Regions from separate parts of the Microbacterium sp. HA-8 genome, predicted to be linked through region 1. Evidence: riboswitches for the same ligand, from Rfam matches in the RefSeq annotation. Region 1 holds a riboswitch; each other region holds the start of a gene.
The links. Region 1 has a riboswitch for thiamine pyrophosphate ahead of AB2L57_RS16270 (ECF transporter S component). Riboswitches for the same ligand answer to the same signal wherever they lie in the genome.
Positions count from the first base shown of each region.

Region 1 (6,750 bases):
CGGAAGAAGGTCGCCACGGCCAGCTCGAGCGATCCTTCGCTGATGCGCACGACGAACCACTCGACGTAGATCTGCCCCGACGTCTGCCCGTAGAGGGCGATCGTCACGGCCGTCAGGGGCGCGGCAACCCACACGGGCAGGGTGCGCAGCCAGAACTCGCGCCACCGCACCCCCGACAGCACGAACAGGATGCCGGAGAGCCCGAGCGCGACCGCTGCCGAGACCCAGTCGATGGTGAGCACGAGCGGCAGCGCGATCAGCAGCGCCGCCGCGAGCTTGGCGACAGGATTGATGCCCGCGACGGGACCCGCCCGCACGGCGCGCTCCTGCTGCTGCCCGATCACGGCGCCCTCAGCGCGAACTCGCGCGCGTGCAGGGCCCGCAGCACCGCGGCGTCGTGGGTGACCGCGACGACCGCAGCGGGGCTCTCGCCCCCACCCCCGCGCCCGTCGCGCAGCTCGGCGATCAGGGCGACGAGTTCGGCCCAGGTCAGAGCATCCTGCCCGAACGTCGGCTCGTCGAGCACCATCACGCGCGGTCGGGTCGCGAGCATGCCGCCGACGGTGAGGCGCCGCTTCTCTCCGCCCGAGAGCGTGTACGGATTGGCGTCGGCGAGCGCCGCGAGGCGCAGACGCGCGAGCAGCGCATCGGTGCGGGCGGCGATCTCGCCCTCACCGAGTCCCAGCGCGCGAGGCCCGACCTCGAGCTCGCGCCGCACCGTGGTCGCGAGCAGCTGGTGTTCGGGATCCTGCAGCACCGTGCCGACGCGCGTCAGCAGCTGACGCGACGACCATGCGATCGGCTCGCGTTTCGCATCTCCCGCGAGAGACGTGGATGCCGCCACCCGGCCCTTCGCCGGCGCCAGGAGCCCCGCGAGAGTCAGGCCCAGCGTCGATTTTCCGGCGCCGTTGGGCCCCGTGATGCCGACGACCTCGCCGGGGCGCACGTCGAGATCGACCGACCCCGCGACGATGGAGCCGCGCACCCGTGCGACGGCGAGCTCACGCGCCTCCAGCAGCGGCGCACCGGGCGACACCGCGGGGGGCGGGGGCGGCGGCGGGGGAAATCCCGGCACCCACACACCCCCCGCGGCGAGCTCTCGGCCGTGCCCGTGCAGCACGGCGTCGGGGGAACCGTCGGCGATGACGCCGCCCTCCCCCAGCACGACGACCCGGTCCACGAGCGGCAGCCACACGTCGAGGCGATGCTCGACCACGACGAGCGTCGCTCCGGTGCGTTCGAGGGATCGGGCGACAGCATCCCGCACCTCGCTCACTCCCGCGGGGTCGAGGTTCGCGGTCGGCTCGTCGAGCAGGATCAGCCCCGGGCGCATCGCGAGCACCCCGGCGAGCGCGAGTCGCTGCTTCTGCCCGCCCGAGAGCGCCGAGGTGGACCGATCGAGCGGCACATCCAGGCCCACGGCGTCGAGCGCATCGGCGACCCGAGGCCAGATCGCCGCCCGGGGCACGCCGAGGTTCTCGCATCCGAACGCGACGTCGTCGCCGACCCGCGCGAGGATCGCCTGGCTGTCGGGATCCTGCAGCACGAGCCCCGCCCGGCCCCGGGCGCGGGCGGCCGGCACCCCGTCGATCGTCAGCTCGCCGAGGCTCTCGCCCTCGTCGTCGCCGCCGAGCACCCCCGCGAGGGCGTGCAGCAGGGTCGATTTGCCGGCACCCGATGCGCCGAGCAGCAGCACCCGCGTGCCGGGATCGATCCGCAGCGAGACCTCACGCGCCGCCCACCGCCTGCGCGAGGCGTAGCGCCAGCCCCAGCCGCGCGCGTCGACCGCGGCGGGACGAACGGATGCTGTCATCACGACGCTCAGACGCGTCGCGAGACCTCGCGGCCCGACGCGAACCGCGACAGCGCGCCCGTCTGCGCGAGCCCGCGCGCGACGAACCAGGACCCCGCTCCCGCGATGACGGCGCCCGAGATCGTCGTGGAGACGATGTAGACGATCGTGAAGGTGGTGTCGGCGCCGGCGTACCAGAGGATGCGGTCGTTGATGCCGCACGCGAGCCCGGCGCCGGCCCCCGCGAGGATCGCGACCGGCAGACGCCACACGGCGTACGCGAAGAGCAGGAAGACGAGCTCGGCGCCGAGCCCCTGCACGAGGCCCGACACGATCGTCAGTGGCCCCCACTGGTTGCCCACGAGCGCCGAGATCACGGCGGCGAGCAGTTCGGTGTAGAGGGCGGCGCCGGGCTTGCGGATGATGAGGCCGCCGAGCACGCCGGCGACGAGCCAGGGACCGGCGAGCAGACCCTGCACGCCGGGCAGCAGGGGCGCGAGGGCCTCGCTGGGCAGCTGGTACCCGACGTTCCAGAGCAGGAAGACGGCGGCGCAGGCGACGCCGATGACGCTGGCGACGACGATGTCGACGACCCTCCAGCGCCAGACGATGCGGCCGAAGCCCCCCTGCACGGGGGCGGACGTGGACGTGGACGTGCTCATTGTGATCTCCTCCCTGCGCCGGCATGATCCGGATCAGGTTCGACGGTCGAAGCGTGGTTCGCTTCCTCTCAGCCCGGCTCACCGGACTCCCGTGTGTTGTGGGCATGAGTATAGCCACCCCCGCGGGGGCGATATCTTGGCCGTGTGACCCCGACCGCCGCGCCCGCCCTGGCGTGGCTGCGCGACGACACGATCACCTCCGGGGCACGGGGCGACCTCCCGGGTGACGACGACGGCGACCTGATCGGCCCCCGCCGCCCCGGATCCGCGTGGCGCGCGGCGCTGCTGCCGCCCCTCGCCGTCGTGCTCGTCCTCGTGCTCGGCTACGGCGCCGCCCTGCTGCTGTGGCCCCTGCACGCTGTCGCACCCCGGGTGGAGGCGGTGGCGGTGACGACGAACCCGGCCGTCGCCGCCGCGCCCGCGTGGCCCGCCGACGGCTCGGCCGCGCTCGGCGTCGCGGGGCTCGGCTCGCCCCTGTCGAGCGCCGGCGAGGCCGTGCCCATGGCGAGCATCACCAAGGTCGTCACGGCGCTCGTCGTGCTCGATCGTCTGCCGCTCGCGGTCGGCGAGCAAGGTCCCGAGTACACCTTCACCGCCGCCGATCGGGCGGACTACCGCGCGACGATCGCCGCCGGCGAGTCGGCGCTGCCGGTCGTGGTGGGCGAGAGCCTCACCCAGTACCAGCTTCTCGAGGGCCTGCTCATCGGCTCGGCCGGCAACTACGCCGACTATCTCGTCGCGCAGATCGCCCCCTCGCACGCGGTCTACGCGCGAGCCGCGAACGAATGGCTCGCGCAGCACGGCCTGGGCGGCATCACGGTGGTCGACCCCTCGGGCATCAGTCCGCGCAATGTCGCCACGCCCGCAGCCCTCGTGACCCTGGCGCAGCGCGCGCTGACCAACCCCGTCATCGCCGAGATCGTCGCCAAGCCCTCCGTCGACCTGCCGGGCGTGGGGCTCGTCGAGAACACGAACGCGCTGCTCGGCGAACCGGGAGTGATCGGGGTCAAGACCGGGTTCCTCGGGCGCGACTACAACCTGCTGGCCGCGCGCGACATCGCGGTCGGCGACGTCACGGTGCGAGCCTTCGTCGCCGTGCTCGGCCAAGACACCAGCGCCGCACGGTTCGATGAGGCGCGAGCGCTGCTGGCCTCGCTCGACGCGCCGCTTCAGCCGACCCTCGCGGTTCCGGCGGGCACGGTCGTCGGCACCGTCACCACCCTGTGGGGCGAGCCCGTCCCGATCGTCACCGACGCCGACGCCGCCGTCATCCTCTTCAACGGCGGCGCGGCGACCGCGACGCCGCAGCTCGCCCTGGGCGAGTCCGGCGACGACCGCGCCGCGGGCGTGGTGGCCGGCACCCTGCAGGTCACGGGGCCCGTCGATGCGGCCGACGTCGACGCGGTGCTGCAGTCGGCCGTCGAGGACCCGAGCATGTGGTGGCGGCTCACGCATCCGCTCGAGTTGCTCGGACTGGCCGACGGCTGACCCCCACCACCTCCGCGCGCATCGCTACAGTGAGCGCAGAGCCCACGAGGGGAGCGTCATGCCGCGCCTGACCACCACCGATCTGCGCCGCCGAATCGATGCCCTCGAGGCCGAGAACGCGGCGCTGCGCGAACGCGCCGCGCACGCCGCAAGCGCCGCCGACACGCTCGTGCTCGATGCGCCGGCCGACACGGCAGTCCCGCACCGCCGCGCGTGGGGCTGGACGCTGCTGGCGACCGTGCTCATCACGCTCGGCGCGCTGCTCGCCCCCATCGCCGTCGTCGCGGTCTGGGCCAATGTGCAGCTCACCGACACCGATCGATTCGTCGCCGCCTACGGACCCCTGGCCGATGATCCGGCGGTGCAGGCCGTCGTCGCCGATCAGGTGCTCACGGCGATCGAGGGACAGCTGGATGTCGGGGCCCTCACCTCCGACGTCATCGACGGCGTGATCGACCTCGGCACCGGCCCCGCGGCCACGCGTGCCCTCGAGCTGCTCAAGGGCCCGGCGGCTCAGGGGGTGCAGTCGCTCATCGACCGCACGGTCGAGGGCTTCGTCGCATCCGACGCGTTCTCGAACGTGTGGGCGACCGCGCTGCGCGTGAGCCACACACAGCTGACGGGAGCGCTCGCGGGCGAGGAGGGCATGGCGCTCGACCTCGCAGACGACGGCACGATCGGCATCCAGCTCGCCCCGATCATCGACGCCGTCAAGGACGCCCTCGTCGCCCAGGGGATCGGGCTGGCGGCATCCATCCCGACGATCGACCGCACGATCGCGATCGCGCAGTCGGACGCCCTGCCGAGCGTGCAGCTGGGCTACGGACTCACGCTGGCCGCGGGGCTGTGGCTGCCCTGGATCGCGATCGGCCTGCTCGCCGCCGGGGTGCTCGTGGCGAGGCGCCGTTCGGTGGCGCTGGTGGCGGCATCCGTCACCCTGGCGCTGTCGATGGTGATCGTGGTCGCCGGCTTCGCGATCGGACGCATCGTGTTCATCGCGACCGTCACCCCCGACCCGCTGCCCGCGCGCGCGGCCGAGGTGCTCTTCGCGACGTTCACGGGCGCGATGCGGGACACCGCGGTGGCCGTGCTCGTGCTCGCGATCGTCGTGGCCCTCGTCGGCTGGTTCACGGGACCGTTCCGCGTACCGAGGCGCCTGCGCGGGCTCGTGCATTCGGGGGCCGGGTCACTGCGCGACGTGCTGGAGCGGCGCGGGCTCAGCACCGGCCGGGTGGGCGTGTGGCTCTATCGTCAGCGCGTGCTCATGCGTGCCGCGGTCGCCGTGATCGCCGCGGCCGTCGTGCTCTTCGTGCGCCCCCTGACCCCGGGGCTCGTGATCTGGACCCTCGTGATCGCCGCTCTGGTGGTGCTCGTGCTCGAGGTCATCGAGCGTCCCGCACCCGATCCCGCCGCCGCGCCGCTCGACGAGAGCGTCGCGTAGGAGCCTCGGCGGGCGGGTCGTCCACAGGTGCCGGCCGCGGGGGCGCGGCCGCCGTGTCTCCCGAGAGCCAGCGCAGCCACCATGCCCCGGGATCGCCCTCGAGCACGAGCGCACGGACGAGCAGGGTGAGCGGGATGGAGAGGATCGCACCGAGCGGTCCGATCACGAAGGTCCAGAAGATGACCGAGAAGAAGCTCAGGGTGAGGCTGAGGCTGACCGCGTCGCTGACGAATTTGGGCTGCACGAGCACCTGGAGCACGACGTTGACGACGCTGTAGATCGCCAGCACGGCGAGCATCATCGGCCAGCCGCCCACGACGAGCGCCAGCAGGGCAGGCGGGATGACGCCGAGCACGAATCCGATGTTCGGGATGAAGTTCGTCACGAACGCGAGGATCGCCCACACCGCCGGGACGGGGATGCCGAGGGCCCAGAGCGCGAGTCCGTCGACGATCGCGACCACGGCACCGAAGCTCGCGTTCACGACGTAGTAACGCCGCACTCCCGTGCAGAACGTGCGCACCCGCGCGATCGTCGCGTGCGCCTGCTGCCCGAACAGCTCGGGCGCCTGCTGATAGCGTGCGGCGTCCGCGGACATGAAGATCACGTACGCGAGCACGAAGAAGAACGCCGTCGCGACGCCCAGGGCGGTGCCGCCGAGGGATGTCGCCAGGCTCAGGAGCGTCGAGGGCTGCAGCGCCGAGGCGGCGGCATCCGCCGCCTGCTGATCCAGGCCGACGGACTGCAGCCAGGCGAGAAGGCTGTCGGCGCTCTGGCGCAGCTGCTGCTCGAAGTCGATCACCAGACGGACGAACTGCGTGCCGGCGTAGTACAGCATCCACGCCAGCGCCGCGAGGATCAGGTACGCGACGACGATCACGGTCGTCGTGGCGAGCCATCGCGGCCACCCACGCCGTTCGAGCGGGACGCGCACCGGGTGGACGATGATCACGAGCACCGCGCCGAGGATCAGCGGTCCGGCGATGTCGCGCGCCAGGTACAACCCCGCCAGCGCCACGACGGATGCCGCGAGCGCCAGCAGCGTGCGCAGCGCGGGCGACAGCGGCTCCTTCTGAGACATCCACACCCTCCCCGGCCAGGCTATCGGTGCGGTCCGGGGATCACGCCGTACCGTCCCCGCCCCGCCGCGCACGATCAGAAGGGCCAGATCACCGGCACCCAGAGCACGGCGACGGCGACGAAGACGATCACGAGGGGCAGACCGAGGCGCCAGTAGTCGCCGAAGCGGTAGCCACCGGGCTGCATCACCATGAGGTTCACGGGTGTCGCGATCGGCGTCAGGAACGACGCCGCCCCCGCCACCGTCAGCGCCATCATGAAGGGCTGGATGCTGGTGTCCAGGGCCG
Region 1 covers NZ_CP162025.1:3,407,050-3,413,799, forward strand. The annotation lists gene AB2L57_RS16260 (energy-coupling factor transporter transmembrane component T family protein) at 1-344, opposite strand, end outside; gene AB2L57_RS16265 (ABC transporter ATP-binding protein) at 341-1,813, opposite strand; gene AB2L57_RS16270 (ECF transporter S component) at 1,822-2,454, opposite strand; TPP riboswitch at 2,447-2,557, opposite strand; gene AB2L57_RS16275 (D-alanyl-D-alanine carboxypeptidase family protein) at 2,599-3,942, shown strand; gene AB2L57_RS16280 (hypothetical protein) at 4,001-5,383, shown strand; gene AB2L57_RS16285 (AI-2E family transporter) at 5,325-6,464, opposite strand; gene AB2L57_RS16290 (SLC13 family permease) at 6,539-6,750, opposite strand, start outside.

Region 2 (6,750 bases), 1.6 Mb from region 1:
CGGCGATCTGTTGCTGATCAATGATCTCTCCCGTCACAGGATCGATCATCTCGATGGTCTGGCTCACAGCCCTTCCTTTCGGTCAGGCCAGTCCCAGATCCACCGTTTTCCTGACAGTCCCACTAGCGGGGGCAGCGTTGCGGGCTGCAGCATGCAGCAGTTGGTGCAGCCTGTCTTGGAGCTCGGGCACCCGCAGGTCGCGCACGAAACTGTCGCCGCGCGGAATGTCGCGCGTCACCTCCACCTCGCCGGTGATGGTGCCCGGCGCGGAAAGCACAAGCACCCGGTCAGACATGCGGATCGCCTCTCGAATGTCGTGGGTGATGAGCAGGATGCTCCACCGATTCTCCGCCCAGATGTCGAGCAGCCACCGCTGCAGTTCGTCGCGCGTGATCGCGTCGAGCGCGCCGAACGGTTCGTCGAGCAGCAGCACCGGTCTGCGCTGCACGACGGTGCGCAGAAAGGATACGCGCTGCCGCATCCCGCCCGACAGCTGCCGTGGGTAGAGCTCCTCCGTGCCCTCCAGCCCGAAGGGTGCCAGCAGTTCGGATGCTTTCGCGCGCGCATCGCGTCGCGAATGTCCTGCAACCTCAAGCCCGATTGCGGCGTTGTCGAGGATGCGACGCCACGGCAGCAGCACATCACGCTGCGGCATGAAGGCGAACGGTCGAGCGCGATCGGCAATCGGCACGCCGTCATACCGGATGCTGCCCGCATCCGGTCGCTGCGCCCCCGTCAGCTGCGACAGCAGCGTTGACTTACCACTGCCACTCGGACCCACGAGGCCGACAATCTCTCCCTTAGCGACCTGAAAGGACACATCCGTCAATACCGGCTTTGTGCCGAACGACTTCGCCAGCCGTTCAATCTCAAGGACCCCGCCGCTCATCAAAGCTTCCCCTGTTCGATGCGCAACCAGGGCACAAAGAGGCGTTCCAGCAGCACGGCAAGCCCGTAAAGCACGAGGGTGAGCAGCGAACTGACGACCACGGCCGCCAACACAAGGTCGGTGCGGAAGACGTTCTTCGCCGACTGCATGTACACGCCAAGGCCCGCCACCGCCCCGGCGTATTCCGCAAAGATTGCCCCGACGACCGCGTAGGTGATGGAGATGCGCAGCGCCGAGAAGAACGACACCGTGCTGGCAGGCAGCCGAATCATGCGGAAGATGGTCACCCGCGAGGCACCCATCGACTTCAGGAGATGCTCCGCCTCGGGGTCGGCGGAGGAGAACCCGCGAAGGAACCCCACCACCATCGGGAAGAACGTAACGAAAGCGACCAGCAGCACCTTTGGCAGCAGACCGAAGCCGAACCACAGCACGACTAGCGGTGCGAGGGCGATCATCGGGAGGGTTTGACTGACCACGACGAGCGGCAGGATGGCGCGGCGCAGCGGTGCCGAGAAGTCGAGCAGCGTCGCGGTGACGAACGCGACTGTCACCGACAGGCTGAAGCCGAGAAGCGTGGCGAGTAAGGTCGGCACGGCGTGATGCAGCAGGGCCTCGTTTTCGGCGACCCCGACCGTGGCGATGCGCACTGGCGATGGCAGCATGTCGGCCGGCACGAGCCCGACCGTCGACACAGTGTGCCAGATCGCGAGCAGCAGGAAGAAGGCGAGGAGCGGGGGCGCGACGGCACTTGCCAGTCCGCGCGCAGCCACCCCCACCCTCGTCCTGTCGCTCATGCTCACTCCAGCAGGTCGTCCGTGTAGTACTCGGTCCAGTCGGGAGCCTCGGTAACGACGTCTCCCGAGGAGTCGCTCAGGAACCCACCGTCGATGAGGAAGGAGCCGAACTCTTCCCACGCCGTCGGGTCTACTTCGCCGATCTGGCGTCCCTCGGCCACGAAGTAGCCCTCGGTTGCCATCAACCGGGCACTCTCGCGCACCAGCTCCTCAGCAGCGCCCAAGGTTTCGGGGTTGGCCTCGATGAGAATGTCGGCCGCCTCGTCAGGGTTTTCGACCGCGAACGCGTACCCGCGCTGCACCGCCTGCACGAACGCCGCGGCTGCCTCCGGATGCTCGGACACGTACGCGTCGCTGGAGATGATCCCCGTCGACTGCTGCTCGGGAACGCCGAAGTGCTGGTACCGCCACTCCCGGTAGGGGTGACCATCAAGCTCCATCTGGATGTTTTCCCACGTCGCCACCGACAGGGTGAAGTCGATGCGCCCCTGGCGGAGGGCCTCATAGGCGCCCGTGTCAAGGACGACCTCCTCGAATGTGCCTTCGCCACCGTCACCCTGGATGGTCGCGGCCGCCAGCGCCGAGTACAGCGGGGCGCCGAACCCGCCGAAGATAAGACCGTCAAGATCGGCCGGGCGGGTGACATCGTCGCGGTCACCGAGCACCACGAGGCGGCCCGTGTCGGTCTGCGTGACCCGGAACACCGAAACCACGTCGAGCCCCGCGGTGCGAGCAGTTTGCACGCTCGCCTGTCCGCCGATACCGAAGTCGGCCTCTCCCGCCGAAACCAACTGCGGGGAGGATGCCGACCCATACGGGAGGATCGTCACCTCGAGACGCGCCTCTCCGAAGTAGCCCAGAGCATCCGCCACATAGACGCCAATGTGGTTCGTGTTGGGCGCCCAGTCGAGGGCGAAGGTCACCGGAGTGAGTTTGTCGCCGTCTTCTGATGACCCGCCGCCGGATACGGTGCACCCGGCGAGCGCCACCGTGACGGCGAGCAGAGCGGATGCCGCGCCCAAACGCGCGCGGCGGGATGATGGAATACGCATGATGCGTGCCCTTTCGATATGTGTCGGGGCACGGGGTTTTTGAGATGCCTCCCTGCGCTGGCATTACCCAGATCAGGTTCGACGGTCGAAGGTTGGATGACCTTCCTCTCAGCCCGGCTCACCGGACTCCCGTGTACCTCCATGGTAACCAGATCTGGACGCAGGCGAGCACCGCTAGTGTGGTAGCCGTGACAGTACCGACTAATACCCCGGCAGAGTCCATGACCCCGCAGGAGTATGGGGTCGGAGCGCGCTTCACCGTTTCGGTGTACGACTCCGACTACGTCTCGATCATCCTGGGCGCGCTGCGCGAGGCGGATGCTTCGGCGCTCACCGTGGAGACGAACGACATCTCGACCTTCGTGACCGGTGCGGAGGCGGATGTGCTGGGCTACATCCGCGACGTGGTTGCCGGGGCGGCAAGGGGCGGCGCGCATGTGTCCGCGAGCATCCTGCTGTCGCGAGGCTGCCCTGGCGAACTGCAGTGCGAGCTACCTCCCGGGGTGTTCGCCCTCGCCGCCGACCCGATTTCGCTGGAACCGGCGGGCATCCGTGCGCGGGCGCACTGGTCGCTGTACCCGCTCCTCGACGCGGGCAGCGAGGGGGTAAGCAACCACATGGCACCCATCTACGCGGCCGTCGAGCGGGCGAAGGAAGACGGCGCCTACTCGGGGTCCGACCACTACGCGACGCGGCTCGACGGCGACTTGGCCGCCGTGCTGCAGACCGCCACGAACGCGTGGATCGCCGTCGGTCGCGAGGTGCAGCACGTCACGACGCACCTCACGGTCTCGCTGAACAGCCCCACCACAATCACGGACTGAAGCGCTCAATGACGCAGCGTCGGATGCATTTCGTCGGCATGGTGAACCCGCCCACCAGCCAGTACGCCGAAAACTGGCGCAACCCGCTCGGCCGCTCTGACTGGCTCCGGGGCGACTTCTATGCTGACCTTGGTCGTACCCTCGAGCGCGGGTTGTTCGACATGATTTTCTTCGCGGATGCGCTGGCCGTTCCCGAAGACCGGGACGGCAATTTCGCGACAACACTCGAAACCGGCGGCAAGGGCAGCATCTACCTGGACCCGATCGCGACCGTCTCACATGTGGCCACCGCAACCACCCACATCGGCTTGGGTGCGACCGTCTCGACGAGTTTCCTGCCCGCGTACGCAATCGCCCGTCAGCTCCTCACGGTCGACCACCTCTCCGGCGGCCGGGCCGCGTGGAACATCGTCACCTCCACCACCAACGCCGAGGCTCGCAACATGGGCCGAGAGGCAATCGCAGACCCGGCATCCCGCTACGACCAGGCCGATCAAGTTGTCGACACCGTGCTCGACCTGTGGCGCTCGTGGAAACCCGACGCTCTCGCGCTCGACCGCGACGAGCGCCGGTTCGCCGATCCGACCGGTGTGCGCCGCATCCGGTACGACAACCCGCTATCTCGCGGGCCTCTCACCCTCCCACCGAGCCCGCAGGGGCATCCGGTGCTGATGCAGGCGGGATCATCCCCTCGCGGCCGCAGCTTCGCGGCAGGCTGGGCCGAGGTCGTTTTCGCAATCGGTGACACCGAGGAGGGGATGCGCGACCTGCGGCGCGAACTGCGCGATCGGGCCAGACTCGACCATGGCCGTAACCCCGACGACCTCCTCGTGCTCCAGGGTCTCCAACCGATCGTGGGGTGGACGGATGCGGATGCCACGACAAAACTTGCGGCACTCCGCGAGCAGATCGACCTCCCAGAGGCGCTGACTAAGCTCGCACGGCTGCTGCACGCCAACGCAGCCGGCCTGGACCCGAGCGCTCCGGCGGTCGATCTGCTCGCGGCGCACCGCGGAGCCACCGGCAGTGTCGGCTTCGAGGACATGCTGGCGTCGGTCAGCAACAGGCGACGGTTCACCGTGGCAGACCTGGCGATCGAGCAGGCGCTGAACCAACTGCATCCGCAGGTCGTCGGTTCCCCCGCGACCCTGGCCGATGAGCTTGAACACCTGTTCCGAAGCGAGGCCGCAGACGGGTTCATCATCATGCCGGCGCTGTACCACTCGTCGTTCGAAGACTTCGTCTCGGGCGTGATCCCCGAGCTGCAGCGCCGCGGACTCTTCCGGAGTCGTTACGCAGCCAAGACTCTCCGGGAGCACCTCCGGGATTAACCGAGGTTTAGTCTTTGGACCGCTCGGCTCCGCTGGTCTCACCTTCGGTGACAGTGGTTGACGGATGCCGCTTGGCATAGACCTTGGTGACGAACTTGCCGCTCTTGGCCGAGCGAACGACTGTCTTGCCCGAGCTTGTGGCCGATTCTTCAGCGTATGTCATGCTCCGACTGGCCCGTGTGAGGCTTGGCCGGATAGCCGGCTGCTTCGGTTCGGCTATCGCGTCGATCATCGACATCGTGCGGGTGGCCGACGGAGCCCGCGGCGATGTCGACCCGCGGATCGACCCGATCGAACTCGCCATCCTCGGACCGAAACGGCGAGTGACCACGACGGCATCGATGACCCTGTCGGTGGACCACCCGCTGCCGGAGTCCGGAGAGTTCGACGTGGTCGTCGTCCCTGCGCTTGGAACCCTCACGGCCGCCGCGACCCACGACGCCCTCCAGAGTCGAGATGCTCGTTCGGTCATCGCCTCACTCGGGCGCCTCGACGACGCGACCACCCGGATCGCCGCGGCGTGCACCGGCGTGTTCGCCGTCGCCGAGACAGGACGGATGCATCATCGGCGGGCGACGACCAGCTGGTTCCTGGGGCCGGAGTTCCGGAAGCGCTATCCGACCGTCGCCCTCGATCTCGACACCATGGTCGTGGTCGACGGGAACCTCGTCACCGCCGGCGCCGCCTTCGCCCACATCGACCTCGCGCTCTCACTCGTGCGATCGATCAGCCCCGACCTGGCCCAACATGTCGCCAAGCTCCTCATCATCGACGAGCGCCCGTCGCAGGCGGCTTTCGTCGCCTACGAACATCTCCGGCACGAGGACCCGATCGTCGTCGAGTTCGAACGCTTCGTGCGCGCCCGCCTGGACGAACCGTTCAACGTCGCCTTCGTCGCGCAGTCGCTCGGCACCAGCCGGCGCACCCTCGAACGACGAGTCCGTGCGGCGCTCAACCTCACTCCGCTCGGCTTCGTCCAACGGCTTCGCACCGAACGAGCTCGACACCTCTCAGCAACCACGGACCTCACCTCCGCCGAGATCGCGCTACGGGTCGGCTACGCAAACGCCGAGACTCTGCGCTCCCTCCTGCGCAGGGAGCGACGCCGTTCCTGACCTATCGCCATACCTGTAGCTTGTGTCCTAGCGCTCGGTTGGAACCACCTCTCAGCACGTCGCGTCGACGCTCCTGCGTCGCCCCTGGACTACCCACTCGACACGCCCGCAGCACAGCCCATGTGACGTGCCCCGGCTTCCCGGACGGTCGGGGTTGGGTGGCTGTGATGTCGCTGCGTTCTCGTCGAGAGGGTCAGCAGACCCGATCAGAGCCGATTGGGATGAGCCGCGAAGGCGGTTAGGTCAAGGCGGCCGAAGCCGGCCGGCGGGGTAGCGTCGGGCACGTCGAGGTCTTTCGGATGGATGGCGTAGGAACCTCCATCGTCGGGAGACCTCGACGTCTATCTGCGGACCGACGCGCCCGGCCGACCTACACCTTCATCTGGGAAGAGCCAGCAACTCCCGCACTCCTCCGGCGCCGCAGGTAAAGTCTTCCGCAGTGCGGGACTGCAGTCCCGCATTGCGGAACCAGCTAATTCATCTGCATAAATTGGCGACACCGGTGATGTGCAGCGATGTGGAACTCGCCTGTGGCGACGGAGCATTCGAGGATCGCCCTGATGCTTGCCTCAAGCCCGAAGCCACCGCGCGAGCGGGTCGAGCGCGGCGGTCCTAGTGGAGAGCGAAGCGCTCGCATCGGAGCCAGAGACCGCGGTTCCGAAGACTCCTCCGATCGCAACCACATGCCTCAACAAACAACAGCTTTCTGAGACATCGGCCGGATCCCGGCTGCGTGATCGCT
Region 2 covers NZ_CP162025.1:1,316,817-1,323,566, forward strand. The annotation lists gene AB2L57_RS06300 (IS256 family transposase) at 1-49, opposite strand, end outside; gene AB2L57_RS06305 (ABC transporter ATP-binding protein) at 83-889, opposite strand; gene AB2L57_RS06310 (ABC transporter permease) at 889-1,662, opposite strand; gene AB2L57_RS06315 (ABC transporter substrate-binding protein) at 1,689-2,738, opposite strand; TPP riboswitch at 2,770-2,881, opposite strand; gene AB2L57_RS06320 (YkoF family thiamine/hydroxymethylpyrimidine-binding protein) at 2,927-3,562, shown strand; gene AB2L57_RS06325 (NtaA/DmoA family FMN-dependent monooxygenase) at 3,571-4,893, shown strand; gene AB2L57_RS06330 (GlxA family transcriptional regulator) at 5,073-6,008, shown strand.
Region 2: it holds a riboswitch for thiamine pyrophosphate, as region 1 does, so the genes downstream of both, AB2L57_RS06315 (ABC transporter substrate-binding protein) here and AB2L57_RS16270 (ECF transporter S component) in region 1, are expected to answer to the same signal.

Region 3 (6,750 bases), 1.5 Mb from region 1:
TGCTCGAAGATGTCGATGAGCGGTTGCACGAGGGTCTCGCTGCGGCCCGAGTAGAGCGTGAACGTGCCGTCACTCACGAGCTCGTCGCCCGCGGGTTCGGGGCTGTCGGCCGGGGTGGTGCTGCATCCGGCGAGGAGGATGGCTGCGGTTGCGGTCAGCGCGATCAGACGGGTGTTGCGGGTGCGGCGCATGTGTGGCTCCGAGGAGGTCGAGGGAAAGGTGCTTAGTTAGGTTAGGCTAACATTGCCTGCTGCGCCAGTCCTGACCGGAATCTCATGCCGAGGAAGCTGCCTTCGCCGCCGCGGGGAGGGCATCGAGGATGCGGTTCACCGCAGTGTCATCGTGCGCGGCCGTGACGAACCACGCCTCGAACACCGACGGCGGGAGGCTCACTCCGGCATCGAGCATCCCGTGGAAGAACGGCGGATAACGCAACGCCGCCTGCTGCTTCACCTGCGCGTAGTCCCGCGGCGCCTCGGCCGCGAAGGCGAACGAGAAGAGTGTTCCCGCCCGCTGGACGACGTGCTCGACCCCTTCCGCCGACAGGGCGGCGGAGACCGCATCCGAGACCTCCTGCGCGACCGTCGCCAGGCGCGCATAGACGGCGTCGTCGGCCGCGCGCAGGGTGGCGATCCCGGCGGCCACCGCCACCGGGTTCCCACTGAGGGTTCCCGCCTGGTAGACCGGGCCGAGGGGGGCGAGGCGGTCCATCACGTCGGCGCGACCGCCGAGCGCAGCGAGCGGCATGCCCCCGCCGATGACCTTGCCGAAGGTGAACAGGTCGGGCGCCCAGGGCGCTCCCTCCGCGGTCTCGATGCCCCACCATCCGCTCGGCCCCGCACGGAACCCGGTGAGCACCTCATCGAGGATGAGCAGCGCGCCGTTCTCCCGGGCAAGCTGCGCGAGACTCCGGTTGAATCCGGGGTCGGGCGGGATCACGCCCATGTTCGCGGCTGCCGCCTCGGTGATGACGGCGGCGATGCGGTCGCCGTGGGTCTCGAACGCGGCCCGTGCCGCGTCGAGATCGTTGTAGGGCAGCACGAGGGTCTGGGCGGCGACGGTCGCCGGAACGCCGGCGGATCCGGGCAGCGACAGCGTCGCGAGGCCGGAGCCGGCCTCGGCCAGCAGCGAGTCGGAGTGCCCGTGATAGTGCCCGGCGAACTTCACGAGCAGATCGCGGCCGGTGAATCCGCGTGCCAGCCGGATGGCCGTCATGGTGGCCTCGGTGCCGGTCGACACGAGTCTCAGCTTCTCCACGGCGCCGACCCGGGCGCGCACCAGCTCGACGAGCTCGGTCTCCCCCACCGTCGGCGCGCCGAACGACAGTCCCTTCGCCGCGGCATCCTGCACCGCCGCGACCACCTGCGGATGCGCGTGGCCGAGCAGCGCGGGCCCCCACGACCCGACGAGGTCCACATACTCGCGGCCCTCGACATCCGTCACGTACGGCCCCCGCGCGCTCGCCACGAAGCGCGGGGTGCCGCCGACGGAGCCGAAAGCCCGCACCGGCGAGTTGGTGCCGCCAGGGATGACCGTTCGGGCGTGCTCGAATTCCTGCTCGTTCGTCGTCATCGCGTGATCGCCTCCGCCGCCTCGATGGCCCAATAGGTCAGTACGGCGTCCGCGCCCGCGCGACGGATGCCGATGATGCTCTCCATGATCGCCCGCTCGCGGTCGATCCAGCCGTGCGCCGCCGCCGCCTCGATCATCGCGTACTCGCCGCTCACCTGGTAGGCCCACACCGGCACCGGGCTCATCGCGGCGACATCGGCCAGCACGTCGAGGTAGCCCATCGCGGGCTTGACCATGATGACGTCGGCGCCCTGCTCGATGTCGAGTGCTGCCTCGCGCAGCCCCTCACGGCGATTCGCCGGATCCTGCTGGTAGGTCTTGCGGTCTCCGGCGAGCGACGAGTCGACCGCTTCACGGAACGGGCCGTAGAACGACGAGGCGTACTTCGCCGCGTAGCCGAGCACGGCAGTGTCGACGAGGCCGGCGTCATCGAGTGCCTCCCGCACGACGGCGACCTGACCGTCCATCATGCCGCTCAACCCCAGCAGTGCAGAGCCTGCGTTCGCCTGGGCGAGCGCCATCGCGCAGTAACGCTCGAGGCTCGCATCGTTGTCGACGCGCCCCTGCGCATCCAGTACCCCGCAGTGGCCGTGGTCGGTGAACTCATCGAGGCACAGGTCGGTCTGCACGACGAGCGCGTCACCCACCTCGGCGACCGCGAGGCGCGTCGCGACGTTGAGGATGCCGTTCTCATCGGTCCCGCCCGATCCGATCGCGTCCTTGTGCTCCGGCACGCCAAACAGCATGACGCCGCCGATGCCTGCGGTCGCTGCCGTGGCGAGCTCGGTCTTCAGCGAGTCGAGCGAGTGCTGCACGACACCCGGCATCGAGCCGATCGGCACCGGCTCGCTGATGCCCTCCCGCACGAACATTGGCAGGATGAGCTCGGCGGGGTGCAGCCGGGTCTCGGTGACAAGGCGCCGCATCGCGTGCGTCGTGCGCAGGCGTCGCGGTCGATCGGGGAAGCTCATGGGGTCTCCTCGGTGTTGGGGGAATCCGGGCTGTTGATGGGATCCGGGCTGTTGGGAGAACCCGAGCCGTCGATGAGGGAACGGATCATGGCGTCCACCGAGCGACGTCGGGCGACGACATCGACGCGGAGGCCGACCTCTCTGGCGTCCTCGGCGGTGCGCGGCCCGATGCACGCGACGATCGTGCCGGGAGGTATGGCTCCGAATTGCTCTGCAACCTGTCGTGCCACGCTGCCCGAGGTGACGAGAATCGCGCGCACCTCCCCCGCGCGTACGGCCTCCACGACGGCTACGTCGGCGGTGACGGGCACGGTGCGGTACGCGGTCACGATGGTGACGTGGCAGCCTCGGGCGCGCAGGCCGTCGACGAGGGTGGCGTCGGCGAGAGCGGACTGCGGCACGAGCACCCGGGCGCCGTCTGCCGGCCACTCGTCGACGAGAGCGCGGGCCGAGGCATCCACGATCGGCTGGAAGTCAACGCGGAAGCCGGCCTCTTCCAGTGCCCTGGTGGTCGCATCGCCCACCGACGCGACACGCACGGTCTCCGGCGGTCGCGGGGTGCCGATCGCTTCGACCGTGGTGGCACTCGTGACGACGAGCCAGTCGAATTCTGCCGCCTCGAGCCGCTGCATCGCGTCGGCGACCGCCGCCGGATGCTCGGGACCGGTGAAGTCGATGAGGGGGGCAATCAGTGGCTCGGCACCCTGCGCCCAGAGCCGCGCGGCGACATCGTCGCCCCAGGGCCCGCCGCGAGGGACCAACACCCGCCAGCCGTTCAGTGGGAGGGTCACGCGCCACCCAGCGGCGCCAGATCGGCGGCGCCGTTCGCGAGCAGCTCGCCGACGATGCGCGATGCCAATTCCGCCACCGGGTCTTTCGTGTCGGCCGGGTACAGCGCGTGCGAGCTCGTGAGCATCGCCGTGCCGTCGAGCGCGTAGACGCGGGCGGAGACCAACAGCAGCCCCGCGTCGACCGACGCCGTCACGCCGACCGGGGCGGCGCACCCCGCCTCGAGCTTCGCGAGCACCGCCCGCTCGGCCTCCACCAGGAGGCGGGTCGGAGCATGGTTGAGCACCGAGACCTGGCCCTCTTCGCCCGCGCGCACCTCGAGCGCGAGCGAACCCTGCCCGGGCGCGGTGGGCCAGGCGGAGAGCTCGAGCAGCTCGGTGACCTCGCCGGAGCGGCCGAGTCGATCGAGGCCGGCGGCGGCGAGCACGACCGCGTCGAGGTCTGCGGATGCGACGCGACCGAGCCGCGTGTCGACATTTCCCCGGATGTCGACGACCTCGAGGTCGGGTCGCTTCGCGAGTGCCTGTGCGCGGCGACGCGGCGATCCGGTTCCGACCCTGGCACCGTCAGGGAGGGTCGCCAGTGTGAGGCCGTCGCGTGCGCACAGGGCGTCGCGGGCATCCGCCCGCTTTGGGGTGGCCGCGATTGTCAAGCCGGGCAGGGGGGTGGTCGGCAGGTCTTTGAGCGAGTGCACGACCATGTCGCACTCTCCTGCGAGCAGCGCCTCGCGCAGTGCGGCAGCGAATACGCCCGTGCCGCCGATGGAGGCGAGCGATGCCATGTTGCGGTCGCCGTCCGAGGTGATCGGCACCAGCTCCACCTGCGCCCCGGTGCTGCGTTCGAACTGATCCGCGATCTGCCGAGTCTGCGTCATCGCGAGCGCACTCGCGCGGGTTCCAATGCGAAGGGTCACGGTGCGACCCCCGCCACGGCGGGCTTGAAGCCCGCACGCACGTTCTCGCAGCACGCGGGCCGGCAGACGTCAAACCAGGGACCGAGTTCGGTGAGCGCCGGGCGGTCGGCCTCATCGACACCGTTCATGCGCTCCTGTACGAGGTCGATGAGACCCGAAACGAATGCGGGATCGACGCCCGGGGTCGGGGTACGCACGACCCTGAAGCCGCGTTGCTCAGCCGCCTCCCTCGCCTCGGTGTCGAGGTCCCACATCACCTCCATGTGATCGCTCACAAAGCCGAGCGGCACGATAACGATCGCATCGACAGCCTCACGGTCGAGGGAATCGATCGCGTCCACGATGTCTGGTTCGAGCCAGGGCATGCTCGGTGGCCCCGAGCGGGACTGGTAGACGAGCTGCCACGCCGGTCGCGTGCGCTGCGCGGCCATCACCACCTCGGCGACCGCCCGGTGCTGCGCCGCGTATGCGCCACCAGGTCCAAAGTCAACGTCGCGCGGGCCGCTGCGTTCGGCATCCGTGATCGGGATGCTGTGGGTGGAAAACAGCACATGCACACGGCCCGGGTCGATGCCGTGGTCTTCGAGCTCGGCGAGCGCATCGCTCACGCCCGCGATGAACGGCGCGACGAAACCGGGGTGGTCGAAGAACTGGCGCACCTTGTCGATCGTGATGACGCCGGCCATGCCGGTGTCATCGAGGGCTGCGGCGAAGTCTTCTCGGTACTGGCGGCAGCTTGAGTAGGAGCTGTAGGCGCTCGTGGCGATCCCGAGCAGTCGGCGGTAGCCGCGCTCGTGAGCGTCCACGACGGCGTCTTTGAGATAGGGGGCCCAGTTACGGTTGCCCCAGAGTACGGTCAGATTGACTCCGCGCGCGGAGAGCTCAGCTTCAAGGGCGGCCTTAAGCGCGCGATTATGGTCGTTGATCGGGCTTATCCCGCCGAAGTGGCGGTAATGGGTCGCAACCTCCTCAAGTCGCTCGTCGGGGATGCCGCGACCGCGGGTGACGTTCCTCAGAAAAGGGATCACATCGTCCTGGCCTTCCGGGCCGCCGAACCCTGCCAGCAGGATGGCGTCGTAGTGCGGTGCGGTCACGCCAGCACCTCGGGCAGCTCGTCGAGCCGCACGCGACGGCCGGTGTAGAACGGGACCTCTTCGCGCACGTGCAGTCGCGCCTCGGTTGCCCGCAGGTGGCGCATGAGATCGACGAGGTCGATGAGGTCGTCCGCCTCGAGGCCGAGCATCCACTCGTAGTCGCCCAAGGCGAAACTCGCGACGGTGTTCGCGAGTACCTGCGGAAACTCGCGCCCCAGACGACCGTGGTCACCGAGCATCCGGCGACGATCCTCCTCGGGAAGGATGTACCACTCGTAGGAGCGCACGAAAGGATAGGTTTTCGGGGCAGCTGACGAGCACGGTTGAGGTCCCCTCATCGGCCTGCACCACTGCCGCCTTTGGCATCTTCAGCCTCGTCGCCTCGTCGCCTGGGCTGGTCCACCTTGGGGGTGATCAATCTCGGCCCTGCCCGTCGCGGAGTTGGGGAGGTGCTATCGACGCCAGTGGAAGTGTTATCGTTTCAGCATCCACACGGGTGCCCTTGCAGGGGCTGAGATCGGGCTGACGCAGCCTGTGACCGTTGAACCTGTCCGGGTAATGCCGGCGAAGGAAGTAGGAATCTTCATGAGCTCTGCCATGTCCTCGCACGCACTCGCGTTTCTCCACGATTCGGAGCACGAGATCTCGGTCCCTGTGACGAAGATCGCCTTGGGGGTCAGTCCTAATGGGCGAGAGAACGACGCGTTCATTTCTTACCGGACCGAAGGCCCTGGAAGCGACCCCGTCCATGGTCTCGACCCGTTCCGGGCCCCGTGGATCGAAGACCGTCAGGACACGGAGGTGTATGTGGGTCGTGAACGCAACCTTCAGGACGATGGGCGCTCTGCAGAGCGTCGAGGTGCTGCGTCCGTTGAATGGAAAGGCACGAAGCCGGTCACTCGCCGAGCCGCGGCTGGCCGCGTCGTGACGCAGATGCATTACGCCAGAAACGGTGTCGTGACCCCCGAAATGCGTTTCGTGGCGCTGCGTGAAGGCTGCGACGTCGAGCTGGTTCGGTCGGAGGTCGCGGCCGGACGCGCGATCATTCCTAGCAACATCAACCACCCCGAGTCCGAGCCGATGATCATCGGCAAAGCCTTCCTCGTGAAGATCAACGCGAACATCGGCAACTCCGCCGTCACGAGTTCGATCCAGGAGGAGGTCGACAAGCTGCAATGGGCGGCGAAATGGGGTGCGGACACTGTCATGGACCTCTCGACGGGGGACGACATCCACACCACGCGCGAGTGGATCCTGCGCAACTCGCCGGTCCCGATCGGCACGGTCCCGATCTACCAAGCCCTCGAAAAAGTCAATGGCGAGGCCAACGATCTCACCTGGGAGATCTACCGCGACACCGTCATCGAACAGTGCGAGCAAGGCGTGGACTACATGACCGTGCACGCAGGCG
Region 3 covers NZ_CP162025.1:1,908,472-1,915,221, forward strand. The annotation lists gene AB2L57_RS09100 (iron ABC transporter substrate-binding protein) at 1-191, opposite strand, end outside; gene hemL (glutamate-1-semialdehyde 2,1-aminomutase) at 274-1,572, opposite strand; gene hemB (porphobilinogen synthase) at 1,569-2,543, opposite strand; gene AB2L57_RS09115 (uroporphyrinogen-III synthase) at 2,540-3,334, opposite strand; gene hemC (hydroxymethylbilane synthase) at 3,331-4,245, opposite strand; gene AB2L57_RS09125 (ferrochelatase) at 4,242-5,339, opposite strand; partial or broken gene AB2L57_RS09130 (chlorite dismutase family protein) at 5,336-5,635, opposite strand; TPP riboswitch at 5,822-5,929, shown strand; gene thiC (phosphomethylpyrimidine synthase ThiC) at 5,925-6,750, shown strand, end outside.
Region 3: it holds a riboswitch for thiamine pyrophosphate, as region 1 does, so the genes downstream of both, thiC (phosphomethylpyrimidine synthase ThiC) here and AB2L57_RS16270 (ECF transporter S component) in region 1, are expected to answer to the same signal.